Regions from separate parts of the Rhodoferax sp. LS1P39 genome, predicted to be linked through region 2. Evidence: riboswitches for the same ligand, from Rfam matches in the RefSeq annotation. Region 2 holds a riboswitch; each other region holds the start of a gene.

Region 1 (3,901 bases), 100 kb from region 2:
TCACACTCGTGCGCCGATAATTTCCGCATGACCAATCCACCAACTTCTCCCCGTTACCTGCGCCTGCTCTCCATTGCCGGGTCCGACAGCGGCGGCGGCGCGGGCATCCAGGCCGACCTGAAAACCTTCAGCGCCCTGGGCTGCTACGGCATGACGGCGCTGGCCGCACTGACGGCGCAAAACACGAGGGGTGTCACCGCCATCCACCCCGTGCCCCCCGCTTTTTTAAAAGCCCAGCTCCAGGCCGTACTGGACGATATCGGCGTGGATGCGGTGAAGATCGGCATGCTGCACTCCCCCGAAATGGTGGAGGTGGTGGCCTGGGCCATCGACCACTACCAGCTCAAAAAAGTGGTGCTCGACCCGGTGATGGTGGCCACCAGCGGCGACCGGCTGATGGCCCGGGAGACGGTGCAGGTGCTGGTGGACCAGCTCTTTCCCCGCGCCACCGTGGTCACGCCCAACCTCGACGAGGCCGCCCTGCTGCTGGGCCGTGGCGTGGAGGACGAGGCTGCATTGGAGCCCGCCGTGGCCGACCTGTTAGCCCTGGGCGCGCAGGCGGTGCTGGTCAAGGGCGGGCACCTGCCGGGCAACGCGGTGGTGGATGTGCTGGGCTTGGCGGACGGCACACGCCAGCGCTGGGAGTCGGTGCGCATCGCCACCCACAACGGCCACGGCACCGGCTGCACGCTGTCGTCCGCCATCGCCGTGTACCTGGCGCAGGGCCAGGCCTTGCCCGAGGCGGTGGGGCTGGCGCGGGCCTATATCCTGGGGGCGATCACCGGTGGTGCCCAGGTGCATACCGGGCACGGACACGGCCCGCTGAACCACGGCTTTGCGCCTGTGGCGATGCAGGTTCTCACCGGGTAAATTTATAAGAAATAGGCCGCTAGCGCTTATTTCATAAGCGCTAGCAGCTCCTATTTTTGTAGTGCGTAAGTAATCCGCAGCGGGCGGCTCATCCAGGCGGCCAGGTAGACCACGGCCAGCGTGGGCAGGGCCGCGCCGAACTGGGGTGCGTAGAGGGCCAGCAGGTGGTACAGGGCGATACCCGCCAGCCACAGCCCGGCGGCTACCGGCTCCACCAGGCGCTGCACCGAGGCGGTGGCGTGGCTGCCCAGGCGGCCCAGAATCACCCCGAACAGCGGCACAAACACCGAGCTCAGCATCAGCAAAAACGGCTCCAGGCTGTGGATGGGCAGCACCAGCGCCAACGCGGTACAGCCAACCGCCAACAGCAGGCCCCAGCGGCGGATGCTCAGCTTGGGGTGCAGGCTGTGGGCCGACACCGCGCCCGAGTACACGTCGCCATAGGCGTTGTCGATCTCGTCAAACAAGATCAGCCCCAGCGCCAGCAGGCCGCCCTGGGCGATCAACAGTGCGGTGACCAGGTCGGTGCCCGGTGCAGCCACGGTGACCACCACCACGCCCAGCGCGTAGCACCAGATATTGGCCAGCGCGTAGCCCAGCCAGGTGCCGGCCATGGCGGATTTGCCGCTGCGCCCATGGCGGGCGTAGTCGGCCACCAGGGGCAGCCACGACACCGGCATGGCGATCACCAGGTCCATGGCCGACAGCAGGCCCTTGCTGCCGTCGCCGGGGCGGCTCCAGAAGGCCTGCGCGTCACCGGCCAGCAGCTTCTGGGCAAACTGCCAGCTCAGCCACAGCAGCGACAGCACCACCAGCGGCAGGCCAAAGCGGCTGATGAACTTGCGCACCAGGGTCAGCATGGAGGCCGCCATCAAAGCGGTGAGCACCGCGCCCCACAGCAGGGTGGTGAGCAGCACGCCTTGGGTGCCGCTGAGGTTCCAGCCCAGGCTGCGTTGGGCGATGGCGGCGGTGCCGTCGCGCATGATGACCAGCTCGAAGGTGGTCCAGCCCACCAGTTGCACGATGTTCAGCAGCACCGGCAGCCGGGCAAAGCCGCTGCCAAAGGTGGCATGCATCAGCCCGGCGCTGGACAGCCCGCTGTCGCAGGCGATGCGCGCCACCCAGGCCAGCAGCCCCGCGCCCAGTACCGAGCCCAGCACGATGGCCAGCAGCGCCTGCTGCGTGCCCACGGCGGGCACCAGGTAGGCGCCGATCTGCATCACCAGCAGGCCCACGCCCAGGCTGAACCACAGGGCGGCGTGCGATGCGCCACTGAAAACACGGCCTGCGGCCGGGATCGGCGTCAGGGCTTCATTGTGAAAAATAGGTGAATGTGCCACTCATTTGCTCCATGCAAGATGCTGGCAGGGTGGCTTGAACCGCACGGCGTGCATGGCCGGAGAAGGCCGCCGTGGTAGAACTTGCTTCCCTGCGCGGGGATTACCCCAATCAGGTTCAAAGGGACTTTCTCAGTCGCGGCCCTGGAACAGATTCCACAGCCGCAACACCCCTAGCGATACCCCGCAGTGCTGCGGAGTGGGCGGATTCTAGCGCAGTGGCTTACATGTAGACACAAAATAGGCCTCCGGCGCAGATGCCATCGGCGCAAGCAGCTATCAAAACAATAGCCGTACAATCGGCTGCAGCCAGGTACGTGGTTCGTGCGCATCCGCCTTGGATGTCGGCCTTGCACCTCCCAGCCAAACTATTTATTCATCGCCCCATGGATGCACTCTTGATCCCCCACCGGCTCGCTGCCTGCGCCTTGCTGGGCCTTGCCTGCCACGCCATGGCCCAGACGGCCACCGCCCCCGATACGCCCCAGGTCGCTACACCTTCCGTGCCGTACCGCTGGCGGCTGGAAATCAGCCCGTACACCACCCACTTCAGCCCCAGCCCCGAACACCGCCATGTGGTGCTGGTAGGCCTGGAACGCGAATCCACCGTAGACAACAGCTTGGTGGGCCTGGCGCTGTTCAGCAACTCGTTTGGCCAGGAAAGCGGCTACCTGTACCTAGGCAAAAGCTACTACAACGTGTTTGAAAGCCTGCCCCAGGTGTATTTGAAGTGGTCGGCAGGCGTTTTGTACGGCTACAAGCCGCCCTATAACGACAAGGTGCCGCTGAACTACAAGGGTTTTTCGCCCGCCTTTGTGCCCGCCGTGGGCTGGCGCTTTGGCGATGGCTGGAATGCCCAGGTAGACCTGCTGGGCACGGCCGGGCTGACCTACTCGCTGGTAAAAGAGTTTTAAGCCGCTTTGGGCGCCACTTTTTAAGCCTTTGAAAAGCCCATTTTTTATGGGCTTTTTTGGGATCTGGTCGGCTGAAAAAATCGCCAGATTGCCGCACAATGAACGTATCTCCACCACGGTACGCCGCCATGCCCACAGCCGCTTTTTGCCCTGATGTGCGTTTGCCTCCACGCTTTGGCGCGGTGCTGGCCCTGCTGTGTTGCAACGGAGGGGCGTTGGCGCAGGATGCCGACGAGGCCGCCGCAGGGGCTCCGCAGCTGGAGCTGGCCACGCTGTCCATGCCAAACTTGCAGCGTGCCGATGCACGGCCCGATTCCCGCCTCACCCTGACTGGCTGGTCCGGCCCCGCAGACCGGGCGGGCTTTGGGCTGGGCGTGGGGTTGACGGCCCGGCAGCACAACCTGGCAGGGGATGGGCGCCATACCCCCGGTGGATTGGACCTGGGCCTGCATTGGCGCTCTGCCGACCGGGGCCAGGGCCGCGTGCGCATCGGGGTGTGGCAGCAGGTGGGCTCCTGGCCCGACCCTGTGCCGGGCATTGCCAGCCAAACCGCCAACCCCATGAACTACAGCACCCGGCTGGAGATGCAGTTCAGCGCCGCCAGTGCCCGCGGCATCCAGTTTGAGCTGGGCGGGGCCTTGGGCATGCAGCTCAACAAAAACGAACGGGTGGTGCTGCGCGTGAGCCGGGGTCGGCCCATGGTGTATTACCGGCTGCGCTTCTGATTCACACCCAGCCCATCGCACCCAGGGCCGCGCCAACCCCCAGCAGCCACAAAAT
Region 2 (3,901 bases):
TGGCGCGGCAGGTACTGGCCCGCGTGCACGGCGGCGGCGGTGATGGTGGTGAACGGTGCCACCGCGCTGCCATCGGCCTGCTGCCAGAAGGTGGGGTGGGCAATGTCGATGCGGTGGTGCGAGTCCAGCGTCAGGGTGATGTCGGTTAGCGCCGACCCGTGCGTACGGATGAAGGCCGCCAGGCGCTGCATGTCGGCATCGGCACCGGCGACGGGCAGGGCAGCGCCCGGCAGATCGCAAAAGTCGTTTTGCGGGTCGATGATGAGCAGGTGGGTGTGGTGCGTCATGGCGATCAAGGGCTGGTGGTACTGGAGGTGCTAGAAGGGAGCAGCGAGCGCAGCGAAGGCAGAGACACGCCGTTGGCTTGCAAAACCTCATAACCCAGTGCCACCATCAGCGCCGCCATCAGCACGATGGCCAGTATCCAGGGTGCACGGCTGCGCCGCCGCCGCCGGGGCTGCGGGGGCAGGGGCGGCATGGTGAAACCGGAATGGATGGGGGCCTGCCTGGGCGCGGGCGCAGGTACGGGTGTGGGTGTGGGTGTGGGTGCAGGCGGCACGGGCGGGGCAGGGACCGGAGGTGGTGGCGCCGGAGGTGCCGGAGGGGCTGTGGGCTTGGCCATGGCTTGCTCCAGCAGGGACATGCGCGGTGGCACGGGCAGGGCGGCCGCACACTGGGCGCACACGGTCGCGTCCCGGGCGTTTGCGGTTTTACAGACGGGGCAGAGGAGGCTCATGTTTCAACTCGGTTAGATGGGGCACACAGGAACCAGTCCTGTGGATGCAATGTCACATGATGACAGCAGCCACCCACGATAATCGCGCTCCATGGACATTCTCATGCAACTTCTCGACTTCATCCTCCACGTAGACAAATACCTGGAGGCCTTTGTGACCAGCTATGGGCCCTGGGTCTATGCGCTGCTGTTTCTGATCATCTTTGTGGAGACCGGCGTGGTGGTCATGCCGTTTCTGCCGGGTGACTCGCTGCTGTTTGTGGTGGGCGCCATGTGCGGCGTGGGGCTGATGTCCTACCCGCTGGCCGTGGGCCTGCTGCTGGCGGCGGCCATCCTGGGCAACCAGTGCAACTACGCGATTGGCCGCTACTTGGGCCCCAAGGTGTTCCAGTGGGAGAACTCCAAGCTCTTCAACAAGCAGGCCTTCAACCAGGCGCATGCGTTCTACGAGCGCTACGGCGGTATCACCCTGGTCGCCGCCCGCTTCATGCCGTTTTTGCGCACCTTTGCGCCCTTTGTGGCCGGGGTGGCCATGATGGGCCGCGCCAAGTTCACGTTTTACGACGTGCTGGGCGGTGTGCTGTGGGTGGCAGGCATCATTACCATCGGTTACTTCTTTGGCAACCTGCCGTGGGTCAAGCAGCACCTGGACAAGATCATCTGGGCCATGATCTTGATCCCCGGCCTGGTGATTGTGCTAGGCGCCGTCAAGGGCCGCATGTCTGGCAAGGTCTCGGGTGCGTAGTGCTTAATTTTTAAGCGCTGCAAGCTTTGTCGTTATAAATCAAGCACTTAACCGCCCTATACAAGTGCTTGGCAGGGTTATCCACAAGCTTATCCAGTGTTGACAGGGAGAACTTGGAGCCAGTGGACAACCACTACAATCCGACGCTTCACCGGGGGTGTCCGCGATAGGTTAGCGGACTGAGAAATACCCCACACCTGATCTGGGTCATGCCAGCGGAGGGAGCGTGATGGGTCAGATCTGGGGCCTTTTCATGCGTCCGCCGCTGGCGCATTGAAAGACAACCATGCTGCACCGCCGCACTTTTTCACTCGCCGCCGCACTGGCTGTATCCGTTTCGCTTCCGGCCTTAGCCCAGGACACCCCGCTGCGCGTGTTGGTGCACAGTTCGTTCTCGCTGCCCAAGCCGCTGCTGGCCCGGTTCGAGGCCGAATCCGGCATCAAGCTCAGCCTCATCAAGGCCGGTGACGCGGGCGAGATGCTCAACAAGCTCATCCTCACCCGCGCCCAGCCCATTGCCGACGTGGTGTTTGGCCTGGACAACGCGTCCGTCGCCAAGGCCCAGGCCAACAAGGTGCTGGAGCCGGTGGCTTACACCCAGGGCTCGGCCATCGCCCAGGTGGGTGCCAACGTGGTGCCGGTGGACTACGGCTTCGTCAACCTCAACTTCGACAAGGCGGCATTCGCCAAGAGCGGCCTGCCGCTGCCCAAAACTCTGGAAGACCTGGCCCAGCCCACCTACCGCAACCTCTTAGTGGTGCCCAACCCCGCCACCTCCAGCCCCGGCTACGCGTTTTTGCTGGCCACCATTGCCGGCATGGGCGAAGAAAAGGCCTTTGACTGGTGGGCCCGCATGCGCGGCAACGGCGTGAAAGCCGTCAAGGGCTGGACCGAGGCCTATTACACCGAGTTCAGCCGCAACGGCGGCACCCGCCCGCTGGTGGTGAGCTACGCCAGCAGCCCGGCAGCCGAGGTGTTCTACAGCAAAGAAAAAATCACCGAATCGCCCACCGGCAACCTGTTCTTCAAGGGCGGCGTGTTCCGCCAGGTGGAGGGCGTGGCCCTGGTGGCGGGCGGCGGCCAGCGCGAGGCGGCGACTAAGTTCATCCGCTTCATGCGTTCCGGCGTGGTGCAAGAGGCTTTGCAGACCAGCATGTGGATGTACCCCATTGAAGCCCACACGCCCCTGGCCGAAGTGATGAAGCACGCCGTGGAGCCCACCGCCTTTGACAGCCTGCCCGCCGAGACCATTGCCGACAAGGGTACGGGCTGGGTGGCGCGCTGGACGCAGGTGGTTCTGAAGTAAATGCCGTCTCGCCGCTGGCTGCTGGCGCTGCTGCCGCTTCTGGCCCTGGCCGTGCTGCTGGTGGCCCCGGTGCTGCGGCTGGCGGGCGAGGGCTGGTGGGGCGATCTGGCCACGCAAACCCGTAGTTCCCCGTGGGCGCTGTGGACCGATCCGTACCTGCGCTGGCGCGTGCTGTGGTCGGTGCTGCAGGCAGGGGCGACGTGTATCGCCGCGCTGCTGCTAGGCCTGCCCGTGGCCTGGGTGCTGGCGCGCTGGGAGTTTGCGGGCCGCAGCCTGGTTTTGCGCCTGTTGATGCTGCCGTTTGTGGTGCCCACCCTGGTCGCCGCGCTGGGCGTGTTGGCGCTGTGGGGGCCGCGCGGGCTGCTTAGTGGCTGGCTGGATGTGAACCTGCAAGATACGCCCTGGCTGCTGCTGTATGGCAATCTGTTTTTCAACCTGTGCGTGGTGGTGCGCGCCGGGGTGGATGCGCTGGAGCACGTGAGCGCGCCGCGCGTCGCCGCTGCACGCACCCTGGGTGCCACGCCGTGGCGGGCGTTCTGGCGGGTCGAGTGGCCCGCCATTCTGCCCTGGCTGGCATCGAGCCTGTGCCTGGTGTTTTTGTACTGCTTTGCCGGGTTTGGCCTGGCCCTGGTGCTGGGCGGCCAGCGCTACGCTACGGTGGAGGTCGAGATCTACACCCTGGTCGCCCACGAGCTGCAACTGGCCCCTGCTTGCCTGCTGGCGCTGTGGATGTTGCTGCTGACCGGCGCGGTGGCTTGGGCGTATGCATTGATTGAAAAGCGCCTGGCCACGCCCACCCGCGTGCAGCCCATCGCCCGCCAGCGCCCCAGCCGCCTGGCGCACTGGCTGGGGGTGGCGGCGGCACTCGGTGTGCTGGCCTTTTTCTGCGCCGCACCGCTGGTGGCGATTGTCTGGCGCGCTGCCCACGCGGGCTGGGACACCTGGGCGTTGGTGGCCGACGAAGAGACGCTGGCCGCGCTGTGGAACACCCTGCGCTTCTCCGCCACCGCGCTGCTGCTGGCCACCGTGCTGGGCGTGCTGCACGCGCTGGCCGCGCACAGCTCGGTAGCGATGCGTGCCGCCGCGTTCCTGCCCTTCGTGGTGTCGCCCATCA
Region 3 (3,901 bases), on a different contig from region 2:
GTGCAGTTTGGCCTGCCGCAGTTACAGCCGGGCGGCTCCATCCTGCTGTTTTCTGGCCTGGCCGCCGACCGCCCTGCGCCTGGCACGGCGATGGTGTCAGCGCTGAACGCAGGCGTGGAAGGCCTGGTGCGGGCGTTGGCGGTCGAGCTGGCCCCGGTGCGCGTCAACGCCATTTCGCCCGGCGTGGTGGATACCGAAGGCTGGGCCTTCATGGACGAGGCCAGCCGCAGCGCCTTCTTTGCCAGCCTGGCCAGCAGCCTGCCCGCGCGCCGCATTGGCAGCCCGGCAGACCTGGCCGATGCCGCCCTGTTTGCGCTGACCAACCCCTACCTGACGGGCGAGGTCTTGCACGTCAACGGAGGTGGCAGCCTGGGCTGAGGGGGCAGCCATCTAGTTGCGAATAAAAACAGCCGCTAGCGCTTATATATTGGGCGGTAGCAGCTATTTTATTTATAGCATTACGCTTGCACGATAGGGATCACCCCGCCCACCGGCACATAGATTTCGCCACCGCCGCTTTTGAACTCTTGCGACTTCTCCAGCATGCCTTGTTCGGCGGCAGCGGCTTCGCTGACACCCAGGTTCTTGGCGTATTCGCGCACCTCTTGCGTGATCTTCATGGAGCAGAACTTGGGGCCGCACATGGAGCAGAAGTGGGCCACCTTGGCCGAGTCCTTGGGCAGGGTTTCGTCGTGGAATTTTTTGGCGGTTTCGGGGTCCAGCGACAGGTTGAACTGGTCCATCCAGCGGAACTCGAAGCGGGCCTTGGACAGCGCGTCGTCACGGTAGCGCGCTCCCGGGTGGCCCTTGGCCACGTCGGCGGCGTGGGCGGCGATCTTGTAGGTAATGATCCCGGTCTTCACGTCGTCGCGGTCGGGCAGGCCCAGGTGCTCCTTGGGCGTGACATAGCACAGCATGGCGGTGCCAAACCAGCCGATCATGGCCGCACCGATGCCGCTGGTGATGTGGTCGTAGCCGGGGGCAATGTCGGTGGTCAGCGGGCCCAGGGTGTAGAACGGGGCCTCACCGCAGTGCTTAAGTTGCTCGGTCATGTTCTCTTGCACCATGTGCATAGGCACGTGGCCGGGGCCTTCGATCATCACCTGCACGTCTTGCTGCCAGGCGCGTTGGGTCAACTCGCCCAGCGTGCGCAGTTCGGCGAACTGGGCTTCGTCGTTGGCATCGGCGCTGGAGCCGGGGCGCAGGCCATCGCCGAGTGAGTAGCTCACGTCGTAGGCCTTGAGGATCTCGGTCATTTCATCGAAGTGGGTGTAGATGAAATTCTCTTTATGGTGGGCAATGCACCACTTGGCCATGATGGAACCGCCGCGCGAGACGATGCCGGTCATGCGGTTGGCGGTGAGGTGGATGAAGGGCAGGCGTACACCGGCGTGCACGGTGAAGTAGTCCACGCCCTGCTCGGCCTGCTCGATCAGGGTGTCGCGGAAGATTTCCCAGGTCAGGTCTTCGGCCACGCCGCCTACTTTTTCAAGCGCCTGGTAGATGGGCACGGTGCCGATGGGTACGGGGCTGTTGCGGATGATCCAGTCGCGGGTGGTGTGGATGTTTTTGCCGGTAGACAAGTCCATCACTGTGTCGGCACCCCAGCGGATCGCCCAGACCAGTTTTTCCACCTCTTCTTCGATGCTGGAGGTGACGGCGCTGTTGCCGATGTTGGCGTTGATCTTCACCAGGAAGTTGCGGCCAATCGCCATGGGCTCGACTTCGGGGTGGTTGATGTTGAGCGGAATGACGGCGCGGCCCCGGGCCACCTCGGAGCGCACAAACTCGGGGGTCATCACCTTGGGGATGGATGCGCCGAAGCTGTTACCCGCCAGGCGCTGGTCGCGCTCGGTATTGGCGGCGTACTGCGCCATCCACTCCATCTTCTGGTTTTCGCGCAGGGCAACAAATTCCATTTCGGGGGTGATGATGCCTTGGCGGGCGTAGTGCATCTGCGAAACGTTGGCACCGCTGCGGGCCCGGCGCGGCGCGCGTTGCAGGCCGGAAGCCTGGGCGCGCAATTGCTGCAGCGCTTCGTTCTCGTCGCTCTTGCGGCCATCGTCCAGCGCGTGCAGGATGCGGGCGGCGTAGGCCTCGGTGTCGCCACGGGCATCGATCCAGCCTGCGCGCAGGGCCTGCAAACCGGCGCGCACGTCGATCTGGGCGGTGGGGTCGGTGTAGGGGCCGGAGGTGTCGTAGACGGTGACGGCCTCGCCATTGCTCTGCATGATTTCGCGCAGCGGCACGCGCAGGTCGGCTCGGCTGCCCTGGATGTAGCGCTTGGTGCTGGCGGGCAGCGGGTCGCAGGCGTAGCGGAGTAACTGGGTGAATTTGTCGGGTGCGTTCATGGGGGTCTCCTGGGTTGGTGGAGCCCGGAACGCGCAGCCAGACCGCGCAAACCCCGAAGGAGAACGCCCATGACGGGCGGTGAGACAACACCGTCCAGCCAGTGGACGGCATCGTCAAGCTCTTCTTACGCTGGTATGAACCAGATCAAGTTCGCGGGTTTGGATTCCATCTCAGCGCAGCCTCTGCGCACCCCGGGCAGCGCGCAGTGTACGGCATGTGCTACCCGACCCGGTCCGGGCTGGCTCCGCGCCCGCGCAGCAGTTGGCGCAACGCTGGTAACGCGGCCACACCGGCCTCGTAGCCCGCCTGGACGATTTCCTTGCGCACCGTGAAATCGGTGCTGGAAAACCGCGCCGTGTCTGGGCGGACCATGAAGTCGGCAGTTTGCCCCTCTAGCTGCGAGAGCGAGCGGCCCATGATTTCAAACGACTGCAGAATCACCTCGTACAGGCCCACGCGGGTGCTGTTTTGCGGCAGCACGCCCACGTCCACGCCAATCACCACATCGGCACCCAGCCTGCGCGCAGCTTTCACCGGCAAGGGGCTGACCAGCCCACCGTCCACCAGCTCCTCGTCAGCAATCACGCAGGGAACAAACACCCCGGGAATCGAGCACGAGGCGCGCACGGCCGCACCGGCATTGCCGCCCACCAGCAAGCGCAGTTCACCAGATTTCAGCACCGTGGCCACCGCGCCGAAGCGGCGTTTGAAGCGCTCGATGGGCACGTCCTTGACGTACTGGTTGACCAGCTTTTGCAGGGTTTCGCCGGTGAACATGCCGCGCTTGTTGCCCTGGCCCAGATCGACAATTTCGATGTCGCGCAGCCGCAAGGCCACCTCTTCGATCTGCCAGGGCGAGTAGCCCGCGGCATAAAAAGCGCCCACCAAGGAACCGGCACTGGTGCCCGCCACCACCTCGGGGGCCAGACCGGCTTCGACCAAGGCCTTGAGCACGCCGATATGGGCAAACCCCCGGGCCGATCCGGCCCCCAGGGCGATGCCGATTCTTTTGGCGGCGGGCGCTGCCTGCGCCAGCAACGGCGCGGCCCCGGCGGCAGCCAGCAGGCTTCGGCGCAGCACTACGGGCTTTCCGGCAGCTGGATCACACCGTCGTCGACCATCTTGCGCAGCTTGTCGAAAGCCGACGCAAACGCGTTGGCAGGCTCGCCCTGGGTCAGGGTTTCCACCTTTTCGTCCAGCACCATCAGCTCGACGCGGCGGTTCAACGTGCGGCCTTGTTCGCTGGCGTTGGAGGCCACGGGGCGGTTGTAGGCGAAGCCTGCGGAGACGATGCGCCGGGGTTCGACACCACGCTCTTCCAAAGCTTTACGCAACGCACGCGCCCGGTGGTCGGACAGGGTTTGGTTCAAGTCCAGGCCCCCCACGTTGTCGGTATGGCCCTCCACGCTGACATCGTGCGTGGTTTTGGTTTTCAGCAGGCTGGCCAGCCGGTCCAGGTAGGGCGCAGCTTCCTCGGTTTTGAAGGTGTATTCGCCGGTGGCGAACAGCACCGTGACGGGCAGCACGATTTGCACGCCACGCTCGGTTT

Evidence for each region. Region 2 has a riboswitch for thiamine pyrophosphate ahead of AC097O_RS11285 (thiamine ABC transporter substrate-binding protein). Riboswitches for the same ligand answer to the same signal wherever they lie in the genome.
Region 1: linked by a shared signal. The riboswitch ahead of AC097O_RS10760 (purine-cytosine permease family protein) and the one ahead of AC097O_RS11285 (thiamine ABC transporter substrate-binding protein) in region 2 are both predicted to bind thiamine pyrophosphate.
Region 3: linked by a shared signal. The riboswitch ahead of thiC (phosphomethylpyrimidine synthase ThiC) and the one ahead of AC097O_RS11285 (thiamine ABC transporter substrate-binding protein) in region 2 are both predicted to bind thiamine pyrophosphate.

What each region holds. Positions count from the first base shown of each region.
Region 1 covers NZ_JBWMAV010000005.1:154,912-158,812, reverse strand. The annotation lists gene thiD (bifunctional hydroxymethylpyrimidine kinase/phosphomethylpyrimidine kinase) at 28-870, shown strand; gene AC097O_RS10760 (purine-cytosine permease family protein) at 921-2,210, opposite strand; TPP riboswitch at 2,280-2,392, opposite strand; gene AC097O_RS10755 (ABC transporter ATP-binding protein) at 2,594-3,121, shown strand; gene AC097O_RS10750 (hypothetical protein) at 3,250-3,846, shown strand; gene AC097O_RS10745 (chromate transporter) at 3,848-3,901, opposite strand, start outside.
Region 2 covers NZ_JBWMAV010000005.1:256,176-260,076, reverse strand. The annotation lists gene AC097O_RS11300 (cysteine hydrolase family protein) at 1-287, opposite strand, end outside; gene AC097O_RS11295 (hypothetical protein) at 293-736, opposite strand; gene AC097O_RS11290 (VTT domain-containing protein) at 828-1,481, shown strand; TPP riboswitch at 1,625-1,723, shown strand; gene AC097O_RS11285 (thiamine ABC transporter substrate-binding protein) at 1,768-2,787, shown strand; gene AC097O_RS11280 (ABC transporter permease) at 2,788-3,901, shown strand, end outside.
Region 3 covers NZ_JBWMAV010000007.1:169,839-173,739, forward strand. The annotation lists gene AC097O_RS13585 (SDR family oxidoreductase) at 1-378, shown strand, start outside; gene thiC (phosphomethylpyrimidine synthase ThiC) at 459-2,351, opposite strand; TPP riboswitch at 2,456-2,556, opposite strand; gene AC097O_RS13595 (patatin-like phospholipase family protein) at 2,572-3,432, opposite strand; gene AC097O_RS13600 (OmpA family protein) at 3,432-3,901, opposite strand, start outside.